3 regions of the Oceanisphaera submarina genome follow, and region 1 is predicted to be linked to each of the others. Evidence: riboswitches for the same ligand, from Rfam matches in the RefSeq annotation. Region 1 holds a riboswitch; each other region holds the start of a gene.
What was found. Region 1 has a riboswitch for thiamine pyrophosphate ahead of ACLEIV_RS10390 (3-oxoacyl-ACP reductase). Riboswitches for the same ligand answer to the same signal wherever they lie in the genome.
Positions count from the first base shown of each region.

Region 2: another riboswitch for thiamine pyrophosphate. It lies ahead of thiD (bifunctional hydroxymethylpyrimidine kinase/phosphomethylpyrimidine kinase); the one in region 1 lies ahead of ACLEIV_RS10390 (3-oxoacyl-ACP reductase).
Region 3: another riboswitch for thiamine pyrophosphate. It lies ahead of ACLEIV_RS13350 (TonB-dependent receptor); the one in region 1 lies ahead of ACLEIV_RS10390 (3-oxoacyl-ACP reductase).

Region 1 covers NZ_JBKGFN010000009.1:98,423-103,188, forward strand. The annotation lists gene ACLEIV_RS10385 (LLM class flavin-dependent oxidoreductase) at 1-1,282, opposite strand, end outside; gene ACLEIV_RS10390 (3-oxoacyl-ACP reductase) at 1,282-2,055, opposite strand; TPP riboswitch at 2,104-2,208, opposite strand; gene pyrC (dihydroorotase) at 2,358-3,401, shown strand; gene ACLEIV_RS10400 (LysR family transcriptional regulator) at 3,458-4,366, opposite strand; gene ACLEIV_RS10405 (nitroreductase family protein) at 4,450-4,766, shown strand, end outside.
Region 2 covers NZ_JBKGFN010000005.1:175,776-180,541, reverse strand. The annotation lists gene polA (DNA polymerase I) at 1-2,334, shown strand, start outside; TPP riboswitch at 2,434-2,534, shown strand; gene thiD (bifunctional hydroxymethylpyrimidine kinase/phosphomethylpyrimidine kinase) at 2,608-3,411, shown strand; gene ACLEIV_RS07355 (putative monovalent cation/H+ antiporter subunit A) at 3,641-4,766, shown strand, end outside.
Region 3 covers NZ_JBKGFN010000013.1:109,089-113,854, forward strand. The annotation lists gene ACLEIV_RS13345 (hypothetical protein) at 1-148, shown strand, start outside; gene ACLEIV_RS13350 (TonB-dependent receptor) at 412-2,487, opposite strand; TPP riboswitch at 2,539-2,644, opposite strand; gene ACLEIV_RS13355 (protein disulfide oxidoreductase) at 2,982-3,500, opposite strand; gene ACLEIV_RS13360 (protein-disulfide reductase DsbD family protein) at 3,497-4,766, opposite strand, start outside.

The sequences.
Region 1 (4,766 bases):
CGCGCAGGGTCCTGCCCTGATATTCGGTACGGAACAGGCCTCGACGCTGCAGCTCGGGCACCACCTGATCGACAAAGTCCTCGATGCCTGCAGGCAGCGAGGGCGGCATCAGGTTGAAACCGTCGGCGCCCTCGTTGCGGAACCACAGCTCCATACGGTCGGCAATGGACTCGGGTGTGCCCACCATGGTGCAGTGGCCGCCGCCGGCGGCGAGCCGGCCCAGCAGCTGGCGCACCGTCGGCTGCTCGGTCTCGATAATGCGCAAAATGGTGCCGTAGCGACCCTTAGGCCCGGTGAACGCCTCGAGTGACGGCAAAGCCGGTACCGGGGCGTCCAGTTCCCAGCCGGAGCAATCCAGCCCCACATAGGTACCCAGCTGACGCAATGAAGCATCGGCGGGCAGCAGCTCGTCCAGCTCCCGCTGCTTGGCCTTGGCCTCGGCCTCGGTGGACGCCACATAGGTCACCAGCCCGGGCATGATGGGCACATCGACATTACGACCCGCCTCCCGCACCCGGAGCTTGATGTCCCGGTAATAGTCCTGGGCCGCCGGAAGATCGTAGGCCACCGCATAAATGGCCTCGGCGCATTGGGCGGCCAGTGCCCGGCCCTGATCCGAGGCGCCGGCCTGAAACAGCACCGGATGGCCCTGGGGCGGACGCGGCACATTGAGTGGGCCGTCCACCAGGAAGAAGTCGCCGTGATGGTTGATGGGGTTCACTTTTTCAGGATCGGCGTAGTGGCCGGCGCGGTCCATCACCAGGGCGTCTGCCTGCCAGGAGTCCCACAGCTTGATCACCGCAGCCACAAACTCCTCGGCCCGGCGATATCGCTCGGCATGGGCCGGCATCGACTCATAGCCGTGGTTGCGGGCTTCCACGTCGAACATGGAGGTCACCACGTTCCAGCCCATGCGGCCGTTGGAAATATGATCCAGCGACGCCATCATGCGGGCGGCATGAAAGGGGGTGAAAAAGGTGCTGGAGACGGTGCTGATAAAGCCAATGCGATCCGTGGCCCGGCTCATGGCCGCCATGGCGGTGAGCGGCTCCAGAAACCAGTAGCTGCCGTCCGCCACATTGCCGGTGGACTGGCCGTCGGCAAAGAATACCGCATCCAGCTTGCCGCGCTCGGCGGTCTGCGCCAGCCGCTCGTAATAACGAATATCACCCAACTGCTCCACCGCCGAGTCGGGGTGACGCCAGGCCGCCCTGTGATGGCCGCACCCGAACAGAAACAGGTTCAGGTGCATCATGCGCTGGTCTTGATTCTGGGCCGCCATCAGTTTTTCACCAGGCCGCCGTCGACCACCAGGTTCTGGCCGGTGACCGAACGGGACCAGGACGAGGCGAAGAACAGGGTGGCGTCGGCAAATTCCGCCGGCGTGGTCACCCGCCGCAGCGGGGTGTTGGCGGCGATGTAGTCGAATACCGCTTCCGGGGTGGCGGCAGACGCATCGGTGGTGCGCAGCAGGCCGCCGGACACCATGTTGACGGTAATGCCGTCCGGGCCCAGATCCTGCGACAGGGTACGGGTCAGCGACAGCAGCGCCGCCTTGGCGGCGGTGTAGTCGTGGTAGGGCACCACCGGGTTCTGGAACAAATTGGTGCCCACGTTGACGATGCGACCGAAGCCCGCCTCGCGCATGCCGGGCAAGGCCGCCTGTGTGGTGTTGAGGGCGCCTTTGACCACGCCTTCCAGCTGTTGGTTGAGATCTTCCCAGCGCAGTTGACCGGCATGCGGCCGAGCGTCGCCATTGAACGAAAAGGCCGGCAGGGCATTGTTGATGACGGTGGTGATCGGGCTGCCAAAATGTTCATGAGCCTGTGCAAACAACGCCTGCACCGCAACCGCATCGGTCACGTCGGCCTGCAGTGCCAGCGCACGACCGGGGGCTTCCGCCGCCAGCTTTGCTGCCGCCTCGGCGCTGTGCAGATAGTTGATCACCACCCGCGCACCTTCACGCAGAAAGGCGCGCACCAGGTGCTCGCCCAGGCCACGGGCACCGCCGGTAACCAGCACCAGCTGTTCGTTCAGATTGATGGACATTTGCATCGCTACCTCTTGTTAGAGGCGAAGGCATGGACTGGCAGAATATGCCGATAGCCGAAAGGCTGACATCCCTTCGCCAGTATGAACTGGATCAGGTTCGACGGGTGTTATCTCAGCCCTGCCGGCCTTGCCCGCAAGACACCCCGTGTCACTCCCAGACCATAACACACCAGAGGGGAGCTGTAAGCCTTAAGCCGGAAGCGATCAGCAGCCCGAGCGGCTTAAGGCTTCAGCAGATTTGGTGAAAACCGCCGCTAAGTGGATAATGAACATCTGGATGTAATGGATAACACGCCGAGCCGACTATGACCGTAAAAACGACCACACTGACTATCACCCGCCCCGACGACTGGCACCTGCACCTGCGCGATGGCGAACAACTCAAAGACACGGTGCGCGATGCCAGCCGCTATCTGGGCCGCGCCCTCGTGATGCCCAACCTGCTGCCGCCGGCCACCACCACCGAGCTGGCACTGGCCTACTACGATCGCATCCTGGCGGTACGCCCAAAGGGCAGCCGGTTCGAGCCGCTGATGAGCCTTTACCTGACCGATAAAACAGACCCGCAGGAAATCCGCAAGGCCAAGGCCACCGGCAAGATTGTGGCCTGCAAGCTCTATCCGGCCGGTGCCACCACCAACTCCGATTCGGGCGTGACCGATGTGAAAAACATCTACCCGGTGCTGGAAGCCATGCAGGAAACCGGCACCCTGCTGCTGGTACACGGTGAAGTGACCGACTCCCGCATCGACATCTTCGACCGGGAGAAAGTGTTCCTCGAGACCGTGCTGCCGGATGTGGTACGCGACTTCCCCGGACTGAAAATCGTGCTCGAGCACATCACTACCGAACACGCGGTGAACTTCGTGGAGCAGGCCGGCGCCAACGTGGCGGCCACCATCACCGCTCACCACCTGTTGTTCAACCGCAACCACATGCTGGCGGGCGGCATCCGGCCGCACTTCTACTGCCTGCCCATTCTCAAGCGCAACACCCACCAGCAGGCGCTGGTACGGGCGGCCGCCAGCGGCAACAAGAAATTCTTCATGGGTACTGATTCGGCTCCGCACTTCCAGCACCGCAAGGAAGCCGCCTGCGGCTGTGCCGGAGCCTACACCTCCCACGCCGCCGTGGAGCTGTATGCCGAAGCCTTCGAAGAAGCCGGCGCGCTGGACAAGCTGGAAGCCTTTACCAGCCACCATGGCCCCGACTTCTACGGCCTGCCCCGCAATACCGACACCATCACCCTGGTGAGAGAAAGCTGGACCGTTGACCCCACCCTGCCGCTGGGCGGCGACCAGCTGGTGCCGATCCGCGCCGGTGAAACCATCGACTGGATGGTGAAATAAGCCAGCCTCTCAGCCGAAGTAATAACGCGGCTTAGGCCGCGTTTTTTATTTCAGCCTTAAGCCGGCATAAAGTCATTCTGACGCTCGGCGATCCTCCGCTTGAGGAACTGCGTAAAGGCCTGCACCTTGGCGGTGCGATGCAAATCGCCGTGACTGGTCAGCCAGAGATCGTGAGCCCACTCCTCGGGAGGAGTCAGCAGAGGTTGCAACTCGGGCGCCAGGCTGGCATGCCAGCAACTCAGCGGCCCGCACCCCATCCCGGCCTGAAGGGCAGGAACAAAGCCGGTGAAGTCCTGCACCCGGTAAAAAATCTGCTCCGGTGGCACTCGCTGCTCCATCCAGCGCATGTACATACTGCCGGGACGCGGCCTGGTAGTACCGATAAAGCGGTGCCCTTCTATATCTTCCAGAGACGACATGCGGCCATGGCGGCGCAGGTATTCGCGGTTGGCATAAAGGGTACCCGTGGTCCGGGTCAGGCGCTGCACCACATAGTCTGGATCTTCCGGTTTGAATACCGAACGAATCCCAACATGGGCTTCACCCTGTTCCAGCCGGAAGACCCGGCTGTCGGCGGCGTATTCCAGCCGGATATTAGGGTGCAGTTGCTGAAACTCGGCCAGCAAGGGCGTCAGGTAAGGCACCAGGTTGTTGACCGAGGTGAGGATCAAGGTACCCGCCAGGGCTTCGCTTTCGTTCACCCGGGCGCGCATCCGGCTAAACGTCTCTTCGGCCTGAGCGGCTGCGGTCAACAATGCCTGCCCGGCCTCGGTCACTGCATACCCCCGGGCATGACGATGAAACAGACGAGTGCCCATCTTGGCCTCCAGCGCATTGATGCGCCGCAGCACGGTACTGTGATGCACCTCAAGCTGCTGAGCCGCCGCGCTCAGCGAACCCAGCTGGGCCACCTGATAGGCGGTGTAAATTTCATGCCAGTCATCCTGCCGTGCATTTATGCACATAACCTATGCGTCCATTCTGTTTTTCTTCATTTTTGCACATGAAATACTGGCCACCAACTTGAATGATTCACAGGAAAAACGACATGCACACCCTCGACGCCATCATGGCACGCCGTTCAGTCAAACAATATGATCCTGCCTTCGTCATGCCTGATGCCGATATTGAGCGGTTGTTCCAATATATGTTGCAGGCTCCCACCTCCTTTAATCTGCAGCACTGGCGTTTTGTGCAGGTGGAAGACCCACAGCTGCGCGCCGAAATGCGAGAAGCCGCCTGGGATCAAACACAGGTAACCGATGCTTCGCTGCTACTGGTGCTTTGTGCCGATACCCAGGCCTGGCAACGCAACCCCGAACATTGCTGGCGCCATGTTGCCACCGACACTCGTGACCTCATGTT
Region 2 (4,766 bases), on a different contig from region 1:
ACCGGCGACAAGGATATGGCCCAGCTGGTATCGGATCATGTGCTGCTGATGGATACCATGAAGAACAGCTTCATGGACCGGAACGGCGTGGTGGAAAAATTCGGCGTGCCGCCGGAGTTGATCATCGATCTGCTGGCGTTGGTCGGTGACAAGGTGGACAACATTCCCGGCATGCCGGGTGTGGGCGAAAAAACCGCGCTGGCGCTGCTACAGGGGCTGGGATCCATCGACGAGATCGCCGCCAATACCGACAAGGTAGCCGCGTTGGGCTTTCGTGGCTCCAAGACCTTTGCCGCCAAATTTGTCGAGCATGAGGAAATGGTGCGCTTGTCCTACACACTGGCCACCATCAAGACCGACGTGGCGCTGGAGTGGGGCCCGGCGGACTTGCAGCAGAGCGAGCCGGACACCGAGGCCCTGAAAACCCTTTACCGTGAATACGAATTCCGCAACCTGCTGGAAGAGCTGGAGCCAGGCCTGGGCGATGCGCCGGCAAGAGAGCCGGCAAGAGAGCCGGCCATGGCCACCGACTATCAGACCCTGCTCACCGAAGCGCAGCTGACCGACTGGGTCGAGCGGCTGGCCCAGGCGCCTTATTTCGCCTTCGACACCGAAACCACCAGCCTCAACTACAGAGATGCGCGGGTGGTGGGCGTGTCTTTTGCCATCGAGCCGGGCCAGGCGGCCTATGTCCCCTTCGGGCACGACTATCTGGATGCGCCCGAGCAGCTGAGTGAAGCTGTAGTACTGGGAGCGCTCAAGCCGCTGCTGGAAGACGAGCGGCTCATCAAGTTGGGCCAGAACCTGAAGTACGATGCCAATGTGCTGAAAAATCACGGCATCGAATTGAAGGGTATTGGGCTGGATACCATGCTGGAGTCCTATGTGCTCAATTCGGTGCAGACCCGGCACGACATGGACAGCATGGCGGCGTTTTTCCTCAACCATAACACCATCTCGTTCGAGTCGATTGCGGGCAAGGGCGCCAAACAGCTGACCTTCAACCAGATACCGCTGGAGCAGGCCGGCCCCTATGCGGCGGAAGACGCCGATATCACGCTGCGGCTGCATCATCACCTGACGCCGATGCTTGCCGCCGATCCCGAGCTGCAGCAGGTGTTCAGTGATATCGAAATGCCGCTGGTACCGATTCTGGCGCAGATGGAATACACGGGGGTCGGCATCGACAGCGGCCTGCTGGCCGTTCAGAGCGACGAGATTGCCAAGCGGCTGAAAGAACTGGAGCTGGAAGCCTTCGAGCTGGCCGGCGAACCCTTCAACCTGGGCTCTCCCAAGCAGCTGGGCGAGATTCTGTTCAACAAGCTCGAACTGCCGGTGTTGAAGAAAACCCCCAAAGGAGCGCCGTCTACCGCCGAAGAGGTGCTGCAGGAGCTGGCCCTGGACTATCCGTTGCCTAAACTGCTGATGGAATACCGGGGTCTGAGCAAGCTCAAGTCCACCTATACCGACAAGCTGCCGCAGATGGTCAACGAGCACAGCGGCCGTATTCATACCTCTTATCATCAGGCCAATACCGCCACCGGCCGCCTGTCGTCTTCCGATCCCAATCTGCAGAATATCCCCATCCGTACCGCGGAAGGGCGGCGTATTCGCCAGGCCTTCGTGGCGGCACCCGGTTACAAGCTGGTGGCGGCGGATTACTCCCAGATTGAGTTGCGTATCATGGCGCACCTGTCCCGGGACAAGGGCCTGCTGGACGCCTTCGCCCAGGGGCTGGATATCCACAAGGCCACCGCCGCCGAGGTATTCGGCGTGGCGCTGGAGCAGGTGACTACCGAACAGCGTCGCCGGGCCAAGGCCATCAACTTCGGCCTGATCTACGGCATGAGCGCCTTCGGACTGTCGCGCCAGCTCGGCATTCCCCGTGCCGAATCACAGAGCTACATGGATATCTATTTCGAGCGGTATCCCGGTGTGTTGCGCTACATGGAAGACACCCGCACCCTGGCCGCCGACAAGGGCTATGTGTCCACCCTGTTCGGTCGCCGGCTGTATCTGCCGGAAATAAACGCCAAGAACGGCGCCCGCCGCAAGGGGGCCGAGCGAGCCGCCATCAATGCCCCCATGCAGGGTACCGCCGCCGACATCATCAAGAAGGCGATGATCAAGGTCGCCGGCTGGCTGGAGCAACAGGCGGATGATGAGGTACGCATGCTGATGCAGGTGCACGATGAACTGGTGTTCGAAATCCGGGCAGACAAGGTCGCGGACTTCAAGGAACAGATCCGCGCGCTGATGGAGCAGGCCGCCAGCCTGGATGTCCCCCTGCTGGTGGAAGCCGGCGAAGGCGACAACTGGGATCAGGCGCATTAACTATTGCGTGAAGAGTGAGAAGGAAAACACCTCACGCCTCACCATTTACTCCTCACGGCTTCTGGCTGGCATTTGCCAGCCGGGGTCGTTATCATCGAAGGCTGTTAGTCGGGGGGCCGCAAGGCTGAGACGGTCTTTGAACCGGACCCGCTGTACCTGATCCAGTTAATGCTGGCGTAGGGAACTAACGGGTAAACGTCAGTTTGCCGGTGGTTCCTTCGCCCGGAGGACCATAAGGATATGCCCAGTCACACCCCCTCAAGTCAGAAACCTGTGAATCACAAAGCGATAGTACTCACCATCGCCGGATCCGACAGCGGCGGCGGTGCCGGTATTCAGGCCGACATCAAGGCCATTTCTGCCACCGGCGGCTATGCCTGCTCGGTGATTACCGCCCTTACTGCCCAGAACACCCGTGGTGTCAGCGCCGTTCATCCGGTGCCCCAGGAGATGATACGGGCCCAGCTGGAGGCGGTATTCGGTGACCTGCAGGTCACTGCGGTCAAGGTCGGCATGCTCGGTGACAGCGCCACCATCAATACCGTGGCCGAGGTGTTGCGGCGTTATCGTCCGGCCCACCTGGTGGTGGACCCCGTGATGGTCACCGCCAATGGTGACATGCTGCTGGCCGAAGAGGCGGTGAACAGCCTGCGAGCAGAATTGCTGCCGTTGGCCGATGTGATCACCCCCAACCTGCCGGAGGCGGCGACGCTGATCGGCAGCCCCCTGCCGGCGACCCTGTCCGAAGTGGAGTCCCTGTTCGAGGGGCTGGCCGGTCTGGACTGTGCCGCCGTGCTGCTCAAGGGCGGTTTTCTGCAGCAGGAGTCGCGCAGCCCGGACTGGTTGCTGAGGGGCGGCGAGGTACGCTGTTTCGATACCCCCAGGGTGATCACCGCCAATACCCACGGTACCGGCTGCACCCTGTCGGCGGCGCTGGCCTGCTATCTGGGCCAGGGACTGTCCATGGATCTGGCGGTGTCCAGCGCCAAGCATTATATCGACAGAGCCATTCTGGCCGGTAGCACGCTGCGCATCGGCCAGGGGCGGGGGCCGGTGGAGCATTTTTTCGATCGCTGAGCTGCGCTCCGGGATTTATCGGCAGCAGAGTCGGCGCGTCCGGCTCTGCTTGTGTTTTATCGGGGCGGCTTGTAATATCGGCCGCCATAAAAACTCAAAAAAAAATCGATTAACTGATTGAAAACCAATCGAAACACTTCCTTACTATAGTCTGTGCGCTGTGCTTTTCTCCCCTCTCTCTTAGCTCATTCTATTGCCTGAACCGGCATGGAAAGGAGGCGTTTTTCTCATGCTTGTTGCTGTTATAGCTGGTTTTATTCTGGCGATGCTGGTGCCACGACTGACCCCCGTTATGGGGGTGAAAATTGGCTGGTGCCTGGCGGTGCTGCCAGCCGCCCTGTTCGGGTATTTCCTGACGTTCTGGCCGCAGGTGACCAGCGGCCAGGTGGTGCTGTTCAGTCATGAATGGATCCCCAGTCTGGGGATCAACCTCAATTTCATGGTCGATGGCCTCAGCCTGATGTTTGCGCTGCTGATCACCGGTATTGGCACCCTGATTTTTATCTATGCAGGCCGCTACCTGCAGGGCCATAAAGATATTCACAAGTTGCTGATGTATCTGTTGGCCTTCATGTCCGCCATGCTGGGGCTGGTGCTGTCCAGCAACCTGATTTCCCTGTTTGTATTCTGGGAGCTGACCAGCTTTACCTCTTATTTGCTGATCGGTTTCAACCACGAACAGGAAAAGGCCCGCAAGGCGGCGCTGCAGGGGTTCTTTATCACCGCCGGCGGAGGCCTGGCGCTGATGGCCGGCTTGATCCTGCTGGGGAGCATCGGCGGCAGCTTCGAGCTGAACGAGCTGCTGGCCGGAGGCACCAACATACAGCAGCACCCGCTGTTTCTGGCGATGATGGTGCTGGTGTTGCTGGGCACCTTCACCAAGTCGGCCCAGACCCCTTTTCATTTCTGGCTGCCCAACGCCATGGCGGCGCCGACCCCGGTCAGTGCCTATCTGCATTCGGCCACCATGGTCAAGGCCGGAGTCTACCTGATGGCCCGGCTGCAGCCGATGATGGCGGGCAGCGAGGCCTGGATGCTGACCCTGTCGCTGTTTGGCGGCGTGACCATGACGGTCGGCGCCCTGATGGCGGTGTGCAGCACGGATCTCAAGCGTATTCTCGCCTTTTCCACCATCATGGCTCTGGGCACCCTGACCATGCTTATCGGTATTGGCACGCCCCATGCGCTGGAAGCGGCCATGGTGTTCCTGCTGGCCCATGCGCTCTATAAGGGCGCGCTCTTCATGGCGGCGGGCACTCTGGACCACGCCACCGGCACCAAGGATGTGCGCGAGCTGGGTGGCCTGCGAAAACACATGCCGCAGACGGCGCTGTTCATCACCCTGGCGGCGTTGT
Region 3 (4,766 bases), on a different contig from region 1:
GCTGGTAGAAGACACCATAGCCCTGAGGCTGAAGTCGTTTCACGAATGCAGCAGCTGCGGCAAACGCTGCGCACCCGAGCTGCTGGGTTCCCTGCAGGGCGAACCCGTATGCCGGGACTGCATCAAGGGCCGACGAGTGTTGTTTTAGGCTAACGTTCAGTCGGTGAAAGAAAAAGGCCGTGCTCTTCAAGAGTACGGCCTTTTTTATGGCCGGCAGATGAATCTAGAACTATAAAATCGCTGCTCCCTCCCGCTCGCTTGTCTCCGGCAGTGTGTGGCTGGCCTGGATGCACCAAAATGTACAGCGAGTTTCAAGCGGGCAGCCAGCCAAAAGCCGCCCTCGTGACAAGGGCGGCTTTTTTAGGGGTAACCAACGGGGTCAGCCGGTATGACGTTTCACGCCGGCGTGGTTTAAAACGAGAGCTTGGTGGTCACACCAAACATGCGGGGCGCACCCAGCTGTACGTATTGCTCTGTGATATAGCCCTTGCGAGGATCGTTGGGGAACTGAAAGCCACGCACCGCGTACTCTTCATCGGTCAGGTTTTTGCCCCACAGGGTGACGCTCCAGTTATCTTGCTGGTAGCCCAGACGGGCGTGTAGCAGAGCGTAGGCATCAGATCGCGCACTGTGACTGTCGGAGAAGTAAAACTGGTCTTTTCCTTCTACATCAAGACCGGAAAACCAGCCCTGGCCGTGATCCAGGCTTGCACCCAGCGCGAATTGATATTCGGGAGCGTGCGCCGCATCGCGGCCATCAAAGTTGGCGTCGGGCTCTTTCAGTTGGGTGTTCAGCAAACCCAGGCTGGCGTGCAAACGCATGGCGTCGGTGGCCTGCCATTGAGCCTGGGCTTCCAGACCATAGCTGTAGGCCCGCTCGGCGTTGGCAGTGTAGTCGGTATAAGTACTGGAGTTGTCGGGACGTATTACGGTGCGCGAGGCGTTGATTTGTGCGTCGTCTCGTTGTTGAAAGAACACCGCTACTTGTGTCTGCAGGCTGTCATTCAGCAAGTTGTGCTTGGCGCCCAGTTCGTAGTTCCACAGGGTTTCGGCGGCAAAATCGCGTAGTGCGTTGGGCAGGTCGCCGTTTGAGTTATAGCCGCCGACCTTGTAGCCCCGGGCGATCAGTGCGTACAACATTTGGCTGTCACTGGTCTGATATTCCAGCGCTACCCGGCCGCCCCACAACAGATCCGTGGGCTTGCTGCGGTTACCGTCGCTGTCGCTATAAAAGGTACGGTCTTGCTCCAGGCGCAGGCCATTGATCCAGGTCAGCCTGTCGGTGAGCGCCGTTTCCAGCTCGCCATAGCCGGCAAATCGGTTAGCTTCATATTCACTGGTAAAGTTGCTGGGTAGATAGGTGTACTCGCGGTTCAGGTCCGAGCTGCGATGAAAGTAATAGAGGCCGCCGGTCCAGTCGGTAGTGTCGTTGAACAGCATGGATTCTTCGGTGGAGATGAAGCGTACATCGGCGGTGGCACCGCGCTCTTCGCGGTAGTAATTGTCGGTGGCACTGTAGGTGTCCGGGTGCAAACCGGGGTAAGTCCAGTCCACATCGAAGCCGTATTCCAGTTCACTCTTGTTCACGCTGATAGCGGTTTCCAGAGTAAAGGCGCTGTTGCCATACCAGCTGCTTTTGCCCGACAGTGCCAGGGTTTCCTGGCGGTCGTGCCCTGGATTATCCGACAGGGTGTGGCGGCTGTTGTCGAGGGAGAAGGCGTCGTAACCGTTGTCGATATTGGCGTAGAAGGCGGTCAGATCCAGGTCCAGATCGTCGCTGGCGGCAATGCGGAACTTGGTGCGCAGCAGCGTCTCGTCGATGTTATTGGTATCGTCGCGACTCAGATAATCGTTTTTAATAAAGCCGTCACTGGTATTACGCTGCGCGGCGATGCGATACGCCACCTTGTCGCTGAGCGGCCCCCCCACGGCAGCGGCCAGATTATGGGTGTCGTACTCGGCCACCGTGAGTTCCACATTGCCTTCCAGAGTATCTGTGGGCTCGTTGGCGCGAATGTTGATGAGGCCGGCCAGGGCGTTGGCGCCATAGAGGCTGCTTTGCGGGCCTCGTAATACTTCCACTTGATTTGCATCCAGCAGGGTGGCGCCCATGGTCATGGCGCTCATGTCTATGCCGTCTACCAGCACGCCCACCGAGGGGTTAACCACGCCGATGAACTGGCTGCGCTCGCCCACACCGCGAATTTGATAGTACTTGCCGCGAGAGGCGCCGGCACTCAGGTTGACGTTGGGCGTCTGGGCCAGCACATCTTCCAGATGGTTGTTGCCGGGCTTATTGAGCTCGGCTTCATCCAGCACGCTGACGCTGCTGGCGGTGCCTTGCAGGCTGTCTTCGCGAAAACTGGACGTCACCAGGGTGGGTGCCAGGGTGTAAACCCCGTCCTGGTTATCGGCAGCATACGCAGGCAGCGCAGCCATAATGCTCAAGGCAATGGCGGAGGGGAAAAAAGGGATCAATTTGGGCACTTCAAGTCTCCGTATAGGTACGAAAACCCGGTAACAACAAGAGCAGGGCAGGGCGTTGCGGCTTCCTATTCCTACGCCGGTATTAGCCGGATCAGGTTCAAAGGGTTCGCATCATTCGCATCTCAGGCAGTCATGGCTGCCACCCCTTAGGATATGACTTTTGGTTATAAGTCACCCTGTATTATACCTATTCAGGAATAGATATCGACATATATGAAGCAAACCTGGCGGGCGCTGGGTGAGTATGATCAACATAGGAGTGAGCGAAGAATGCTGAACCTCTTTGGCTACAAGAAGCAGGATTGGCAGACACCCGGGTCTCCTGGTTTTCCGCTAGAATCTGCGGAATGGAGGCATGCCACCGGGTTCGTCGGCAGGGTTCTGCCTTTATTTATTCTGTTTGGTTGTAGCCGTCGGTATCGATCCGAAATAAAAAGGCCGTGCTCTTTATGAGTACGGCCTTTTGTTCTGGTTTTATCAGTTAGCAAATGAGTTTAGCCCATCAAGCGGGCCAGCCATAATCGCAGGTACATGCCCGGCAGCGTGGTGATGCCGGCGGTGGCGAAACGCAGCTTGCCCCGGCTGGCCACCATCAGGGTGGGGGTCACGCCGACGCCCAGCGTCTGGCCCAGTCGATGATCCTTGTCGTTCACCACCGCAAAATCATATCCCTTTTCCCGTACATAGCCGGCGACCTTGGCATCCGGGCCCGAGGCGATGGCGATGCTGACGACCGGCGCGCCGACCAGATTCACCATGGGTGACACCAGCCTGCACACGCCGCACCAACTGGCCCACACATAGACCAGCACAGGTTGTTCCCGGCTCATGGCATCGAGGTCGATGGTGTCTCCGCTTAGCGTGGTCATGCTGCTGAGGGCCGCTACCTCGGTGGGCAGATCCCGGCTGCGCCACAGATCGGCGGCCGTTACCACTGTGGCAATCAACAGCAGGTAGATAAAGCCTGAGCCTATTTGCTTGCCCCAGCTGCCGCTTTTCGTCTTCGACCTCACGGTTTTGCCTCATTGAGGGCATCGATCACCTTCTCGCTGGTCAGCAGCACCTCAAGTGCCTTGCCCTGAGGCAGGCCGGGGCCGAACACCTGATTGAAGGGAATACCGGCGCGCCGGTTGGCATGCAGATAATCGGTAATGGCGGCGTCGGGGCGAGTCCAGTCGCCGCGCATCAGCACCATGTCGTCTTCCTGCAGGGCCGAGTAGACAGGGTCACGCAGTGTCACGCCTATCTTGTTGGCCTGGCAGGTAATGCACCAGTCGGCGGTGATGTCGACAAAGACCCGCTTGCCGGCGGCTACTTCGCGTTCGATACGCGCCGGATCCAGCGGCTGCCAGTTCAGCTCATCCTTCACCGGGCTGACCCAACGAGATTGAGTAAGCAGGGCGGTGACGCCCCCGGCGGCGCCCAGCAGCATCAGGCCGGCCAGGCTGAACACCAGACCCCGGGCGCCGTAATGACGCAGCAGTGACCCTATCGGCAGCGCGATCAGCAGGATGGCCAGCGCCAGGGTGGCGGTGCTACCCAGGGTATATTGCAGCAGCGACAGCAGCCAGAGGCTGGTGGCGAGCAGCATCAGGCCGAACAGCCACTTCACCTTGATCATCCAGGCGCCGGGTCTGGGCAGGAGACCGATGACACCGGGGAACAGCGCCAGCACCAGCCAGGGCAGCGCCATGCCCAGCCCCAGACCGGTGAAGATGGCAATCAGCACCAGCGGCGAAGACGCCAGCGCCACCGCGACTGCGGTGCCGAGGAAGGGGGCCGAGCAGGGGGTGGCGAGCAGGGTGGCGAACATGCCCTGCAGCAGATGGCCGCCGTTGCCGTGGCCGGGACGGGTGGCCAGCCAGGTACTCATGGCCGTGGGCAGGCGCAGTTCGAACAGCCCGAACAGGTTAAGCGAAAACAAGGCGGTGACCAGCAGCATGAAGCCGATAAAGCCCGGTTGCTGGAACTGTATGCCCCAGCCGAGTTGAGCGCCGGACCAGGTCAGCGCCAGCATAAAGCCCGCCAGCGCCCAGAACGACAGCATGATGCCGAGGGCGGACCACAGCAGGGGACGGCGTACTTCTGATCGGGTGCGGTGCCCCAGCAGCAGGCTGTTGAGCTTGAGCCCCAGCACCGGCAGTACACAGGGCATGATGTTGAGGATCAGGCCGCCGAGCAGGGCATAGAGCAGTACCAGCACCAGCGGGGGAGCCGTTGCCGCCACCGGGGGCAGGGTGCCACGGGTGATGGAGCCGGCCAGCTCTTCTGCCAGTCCT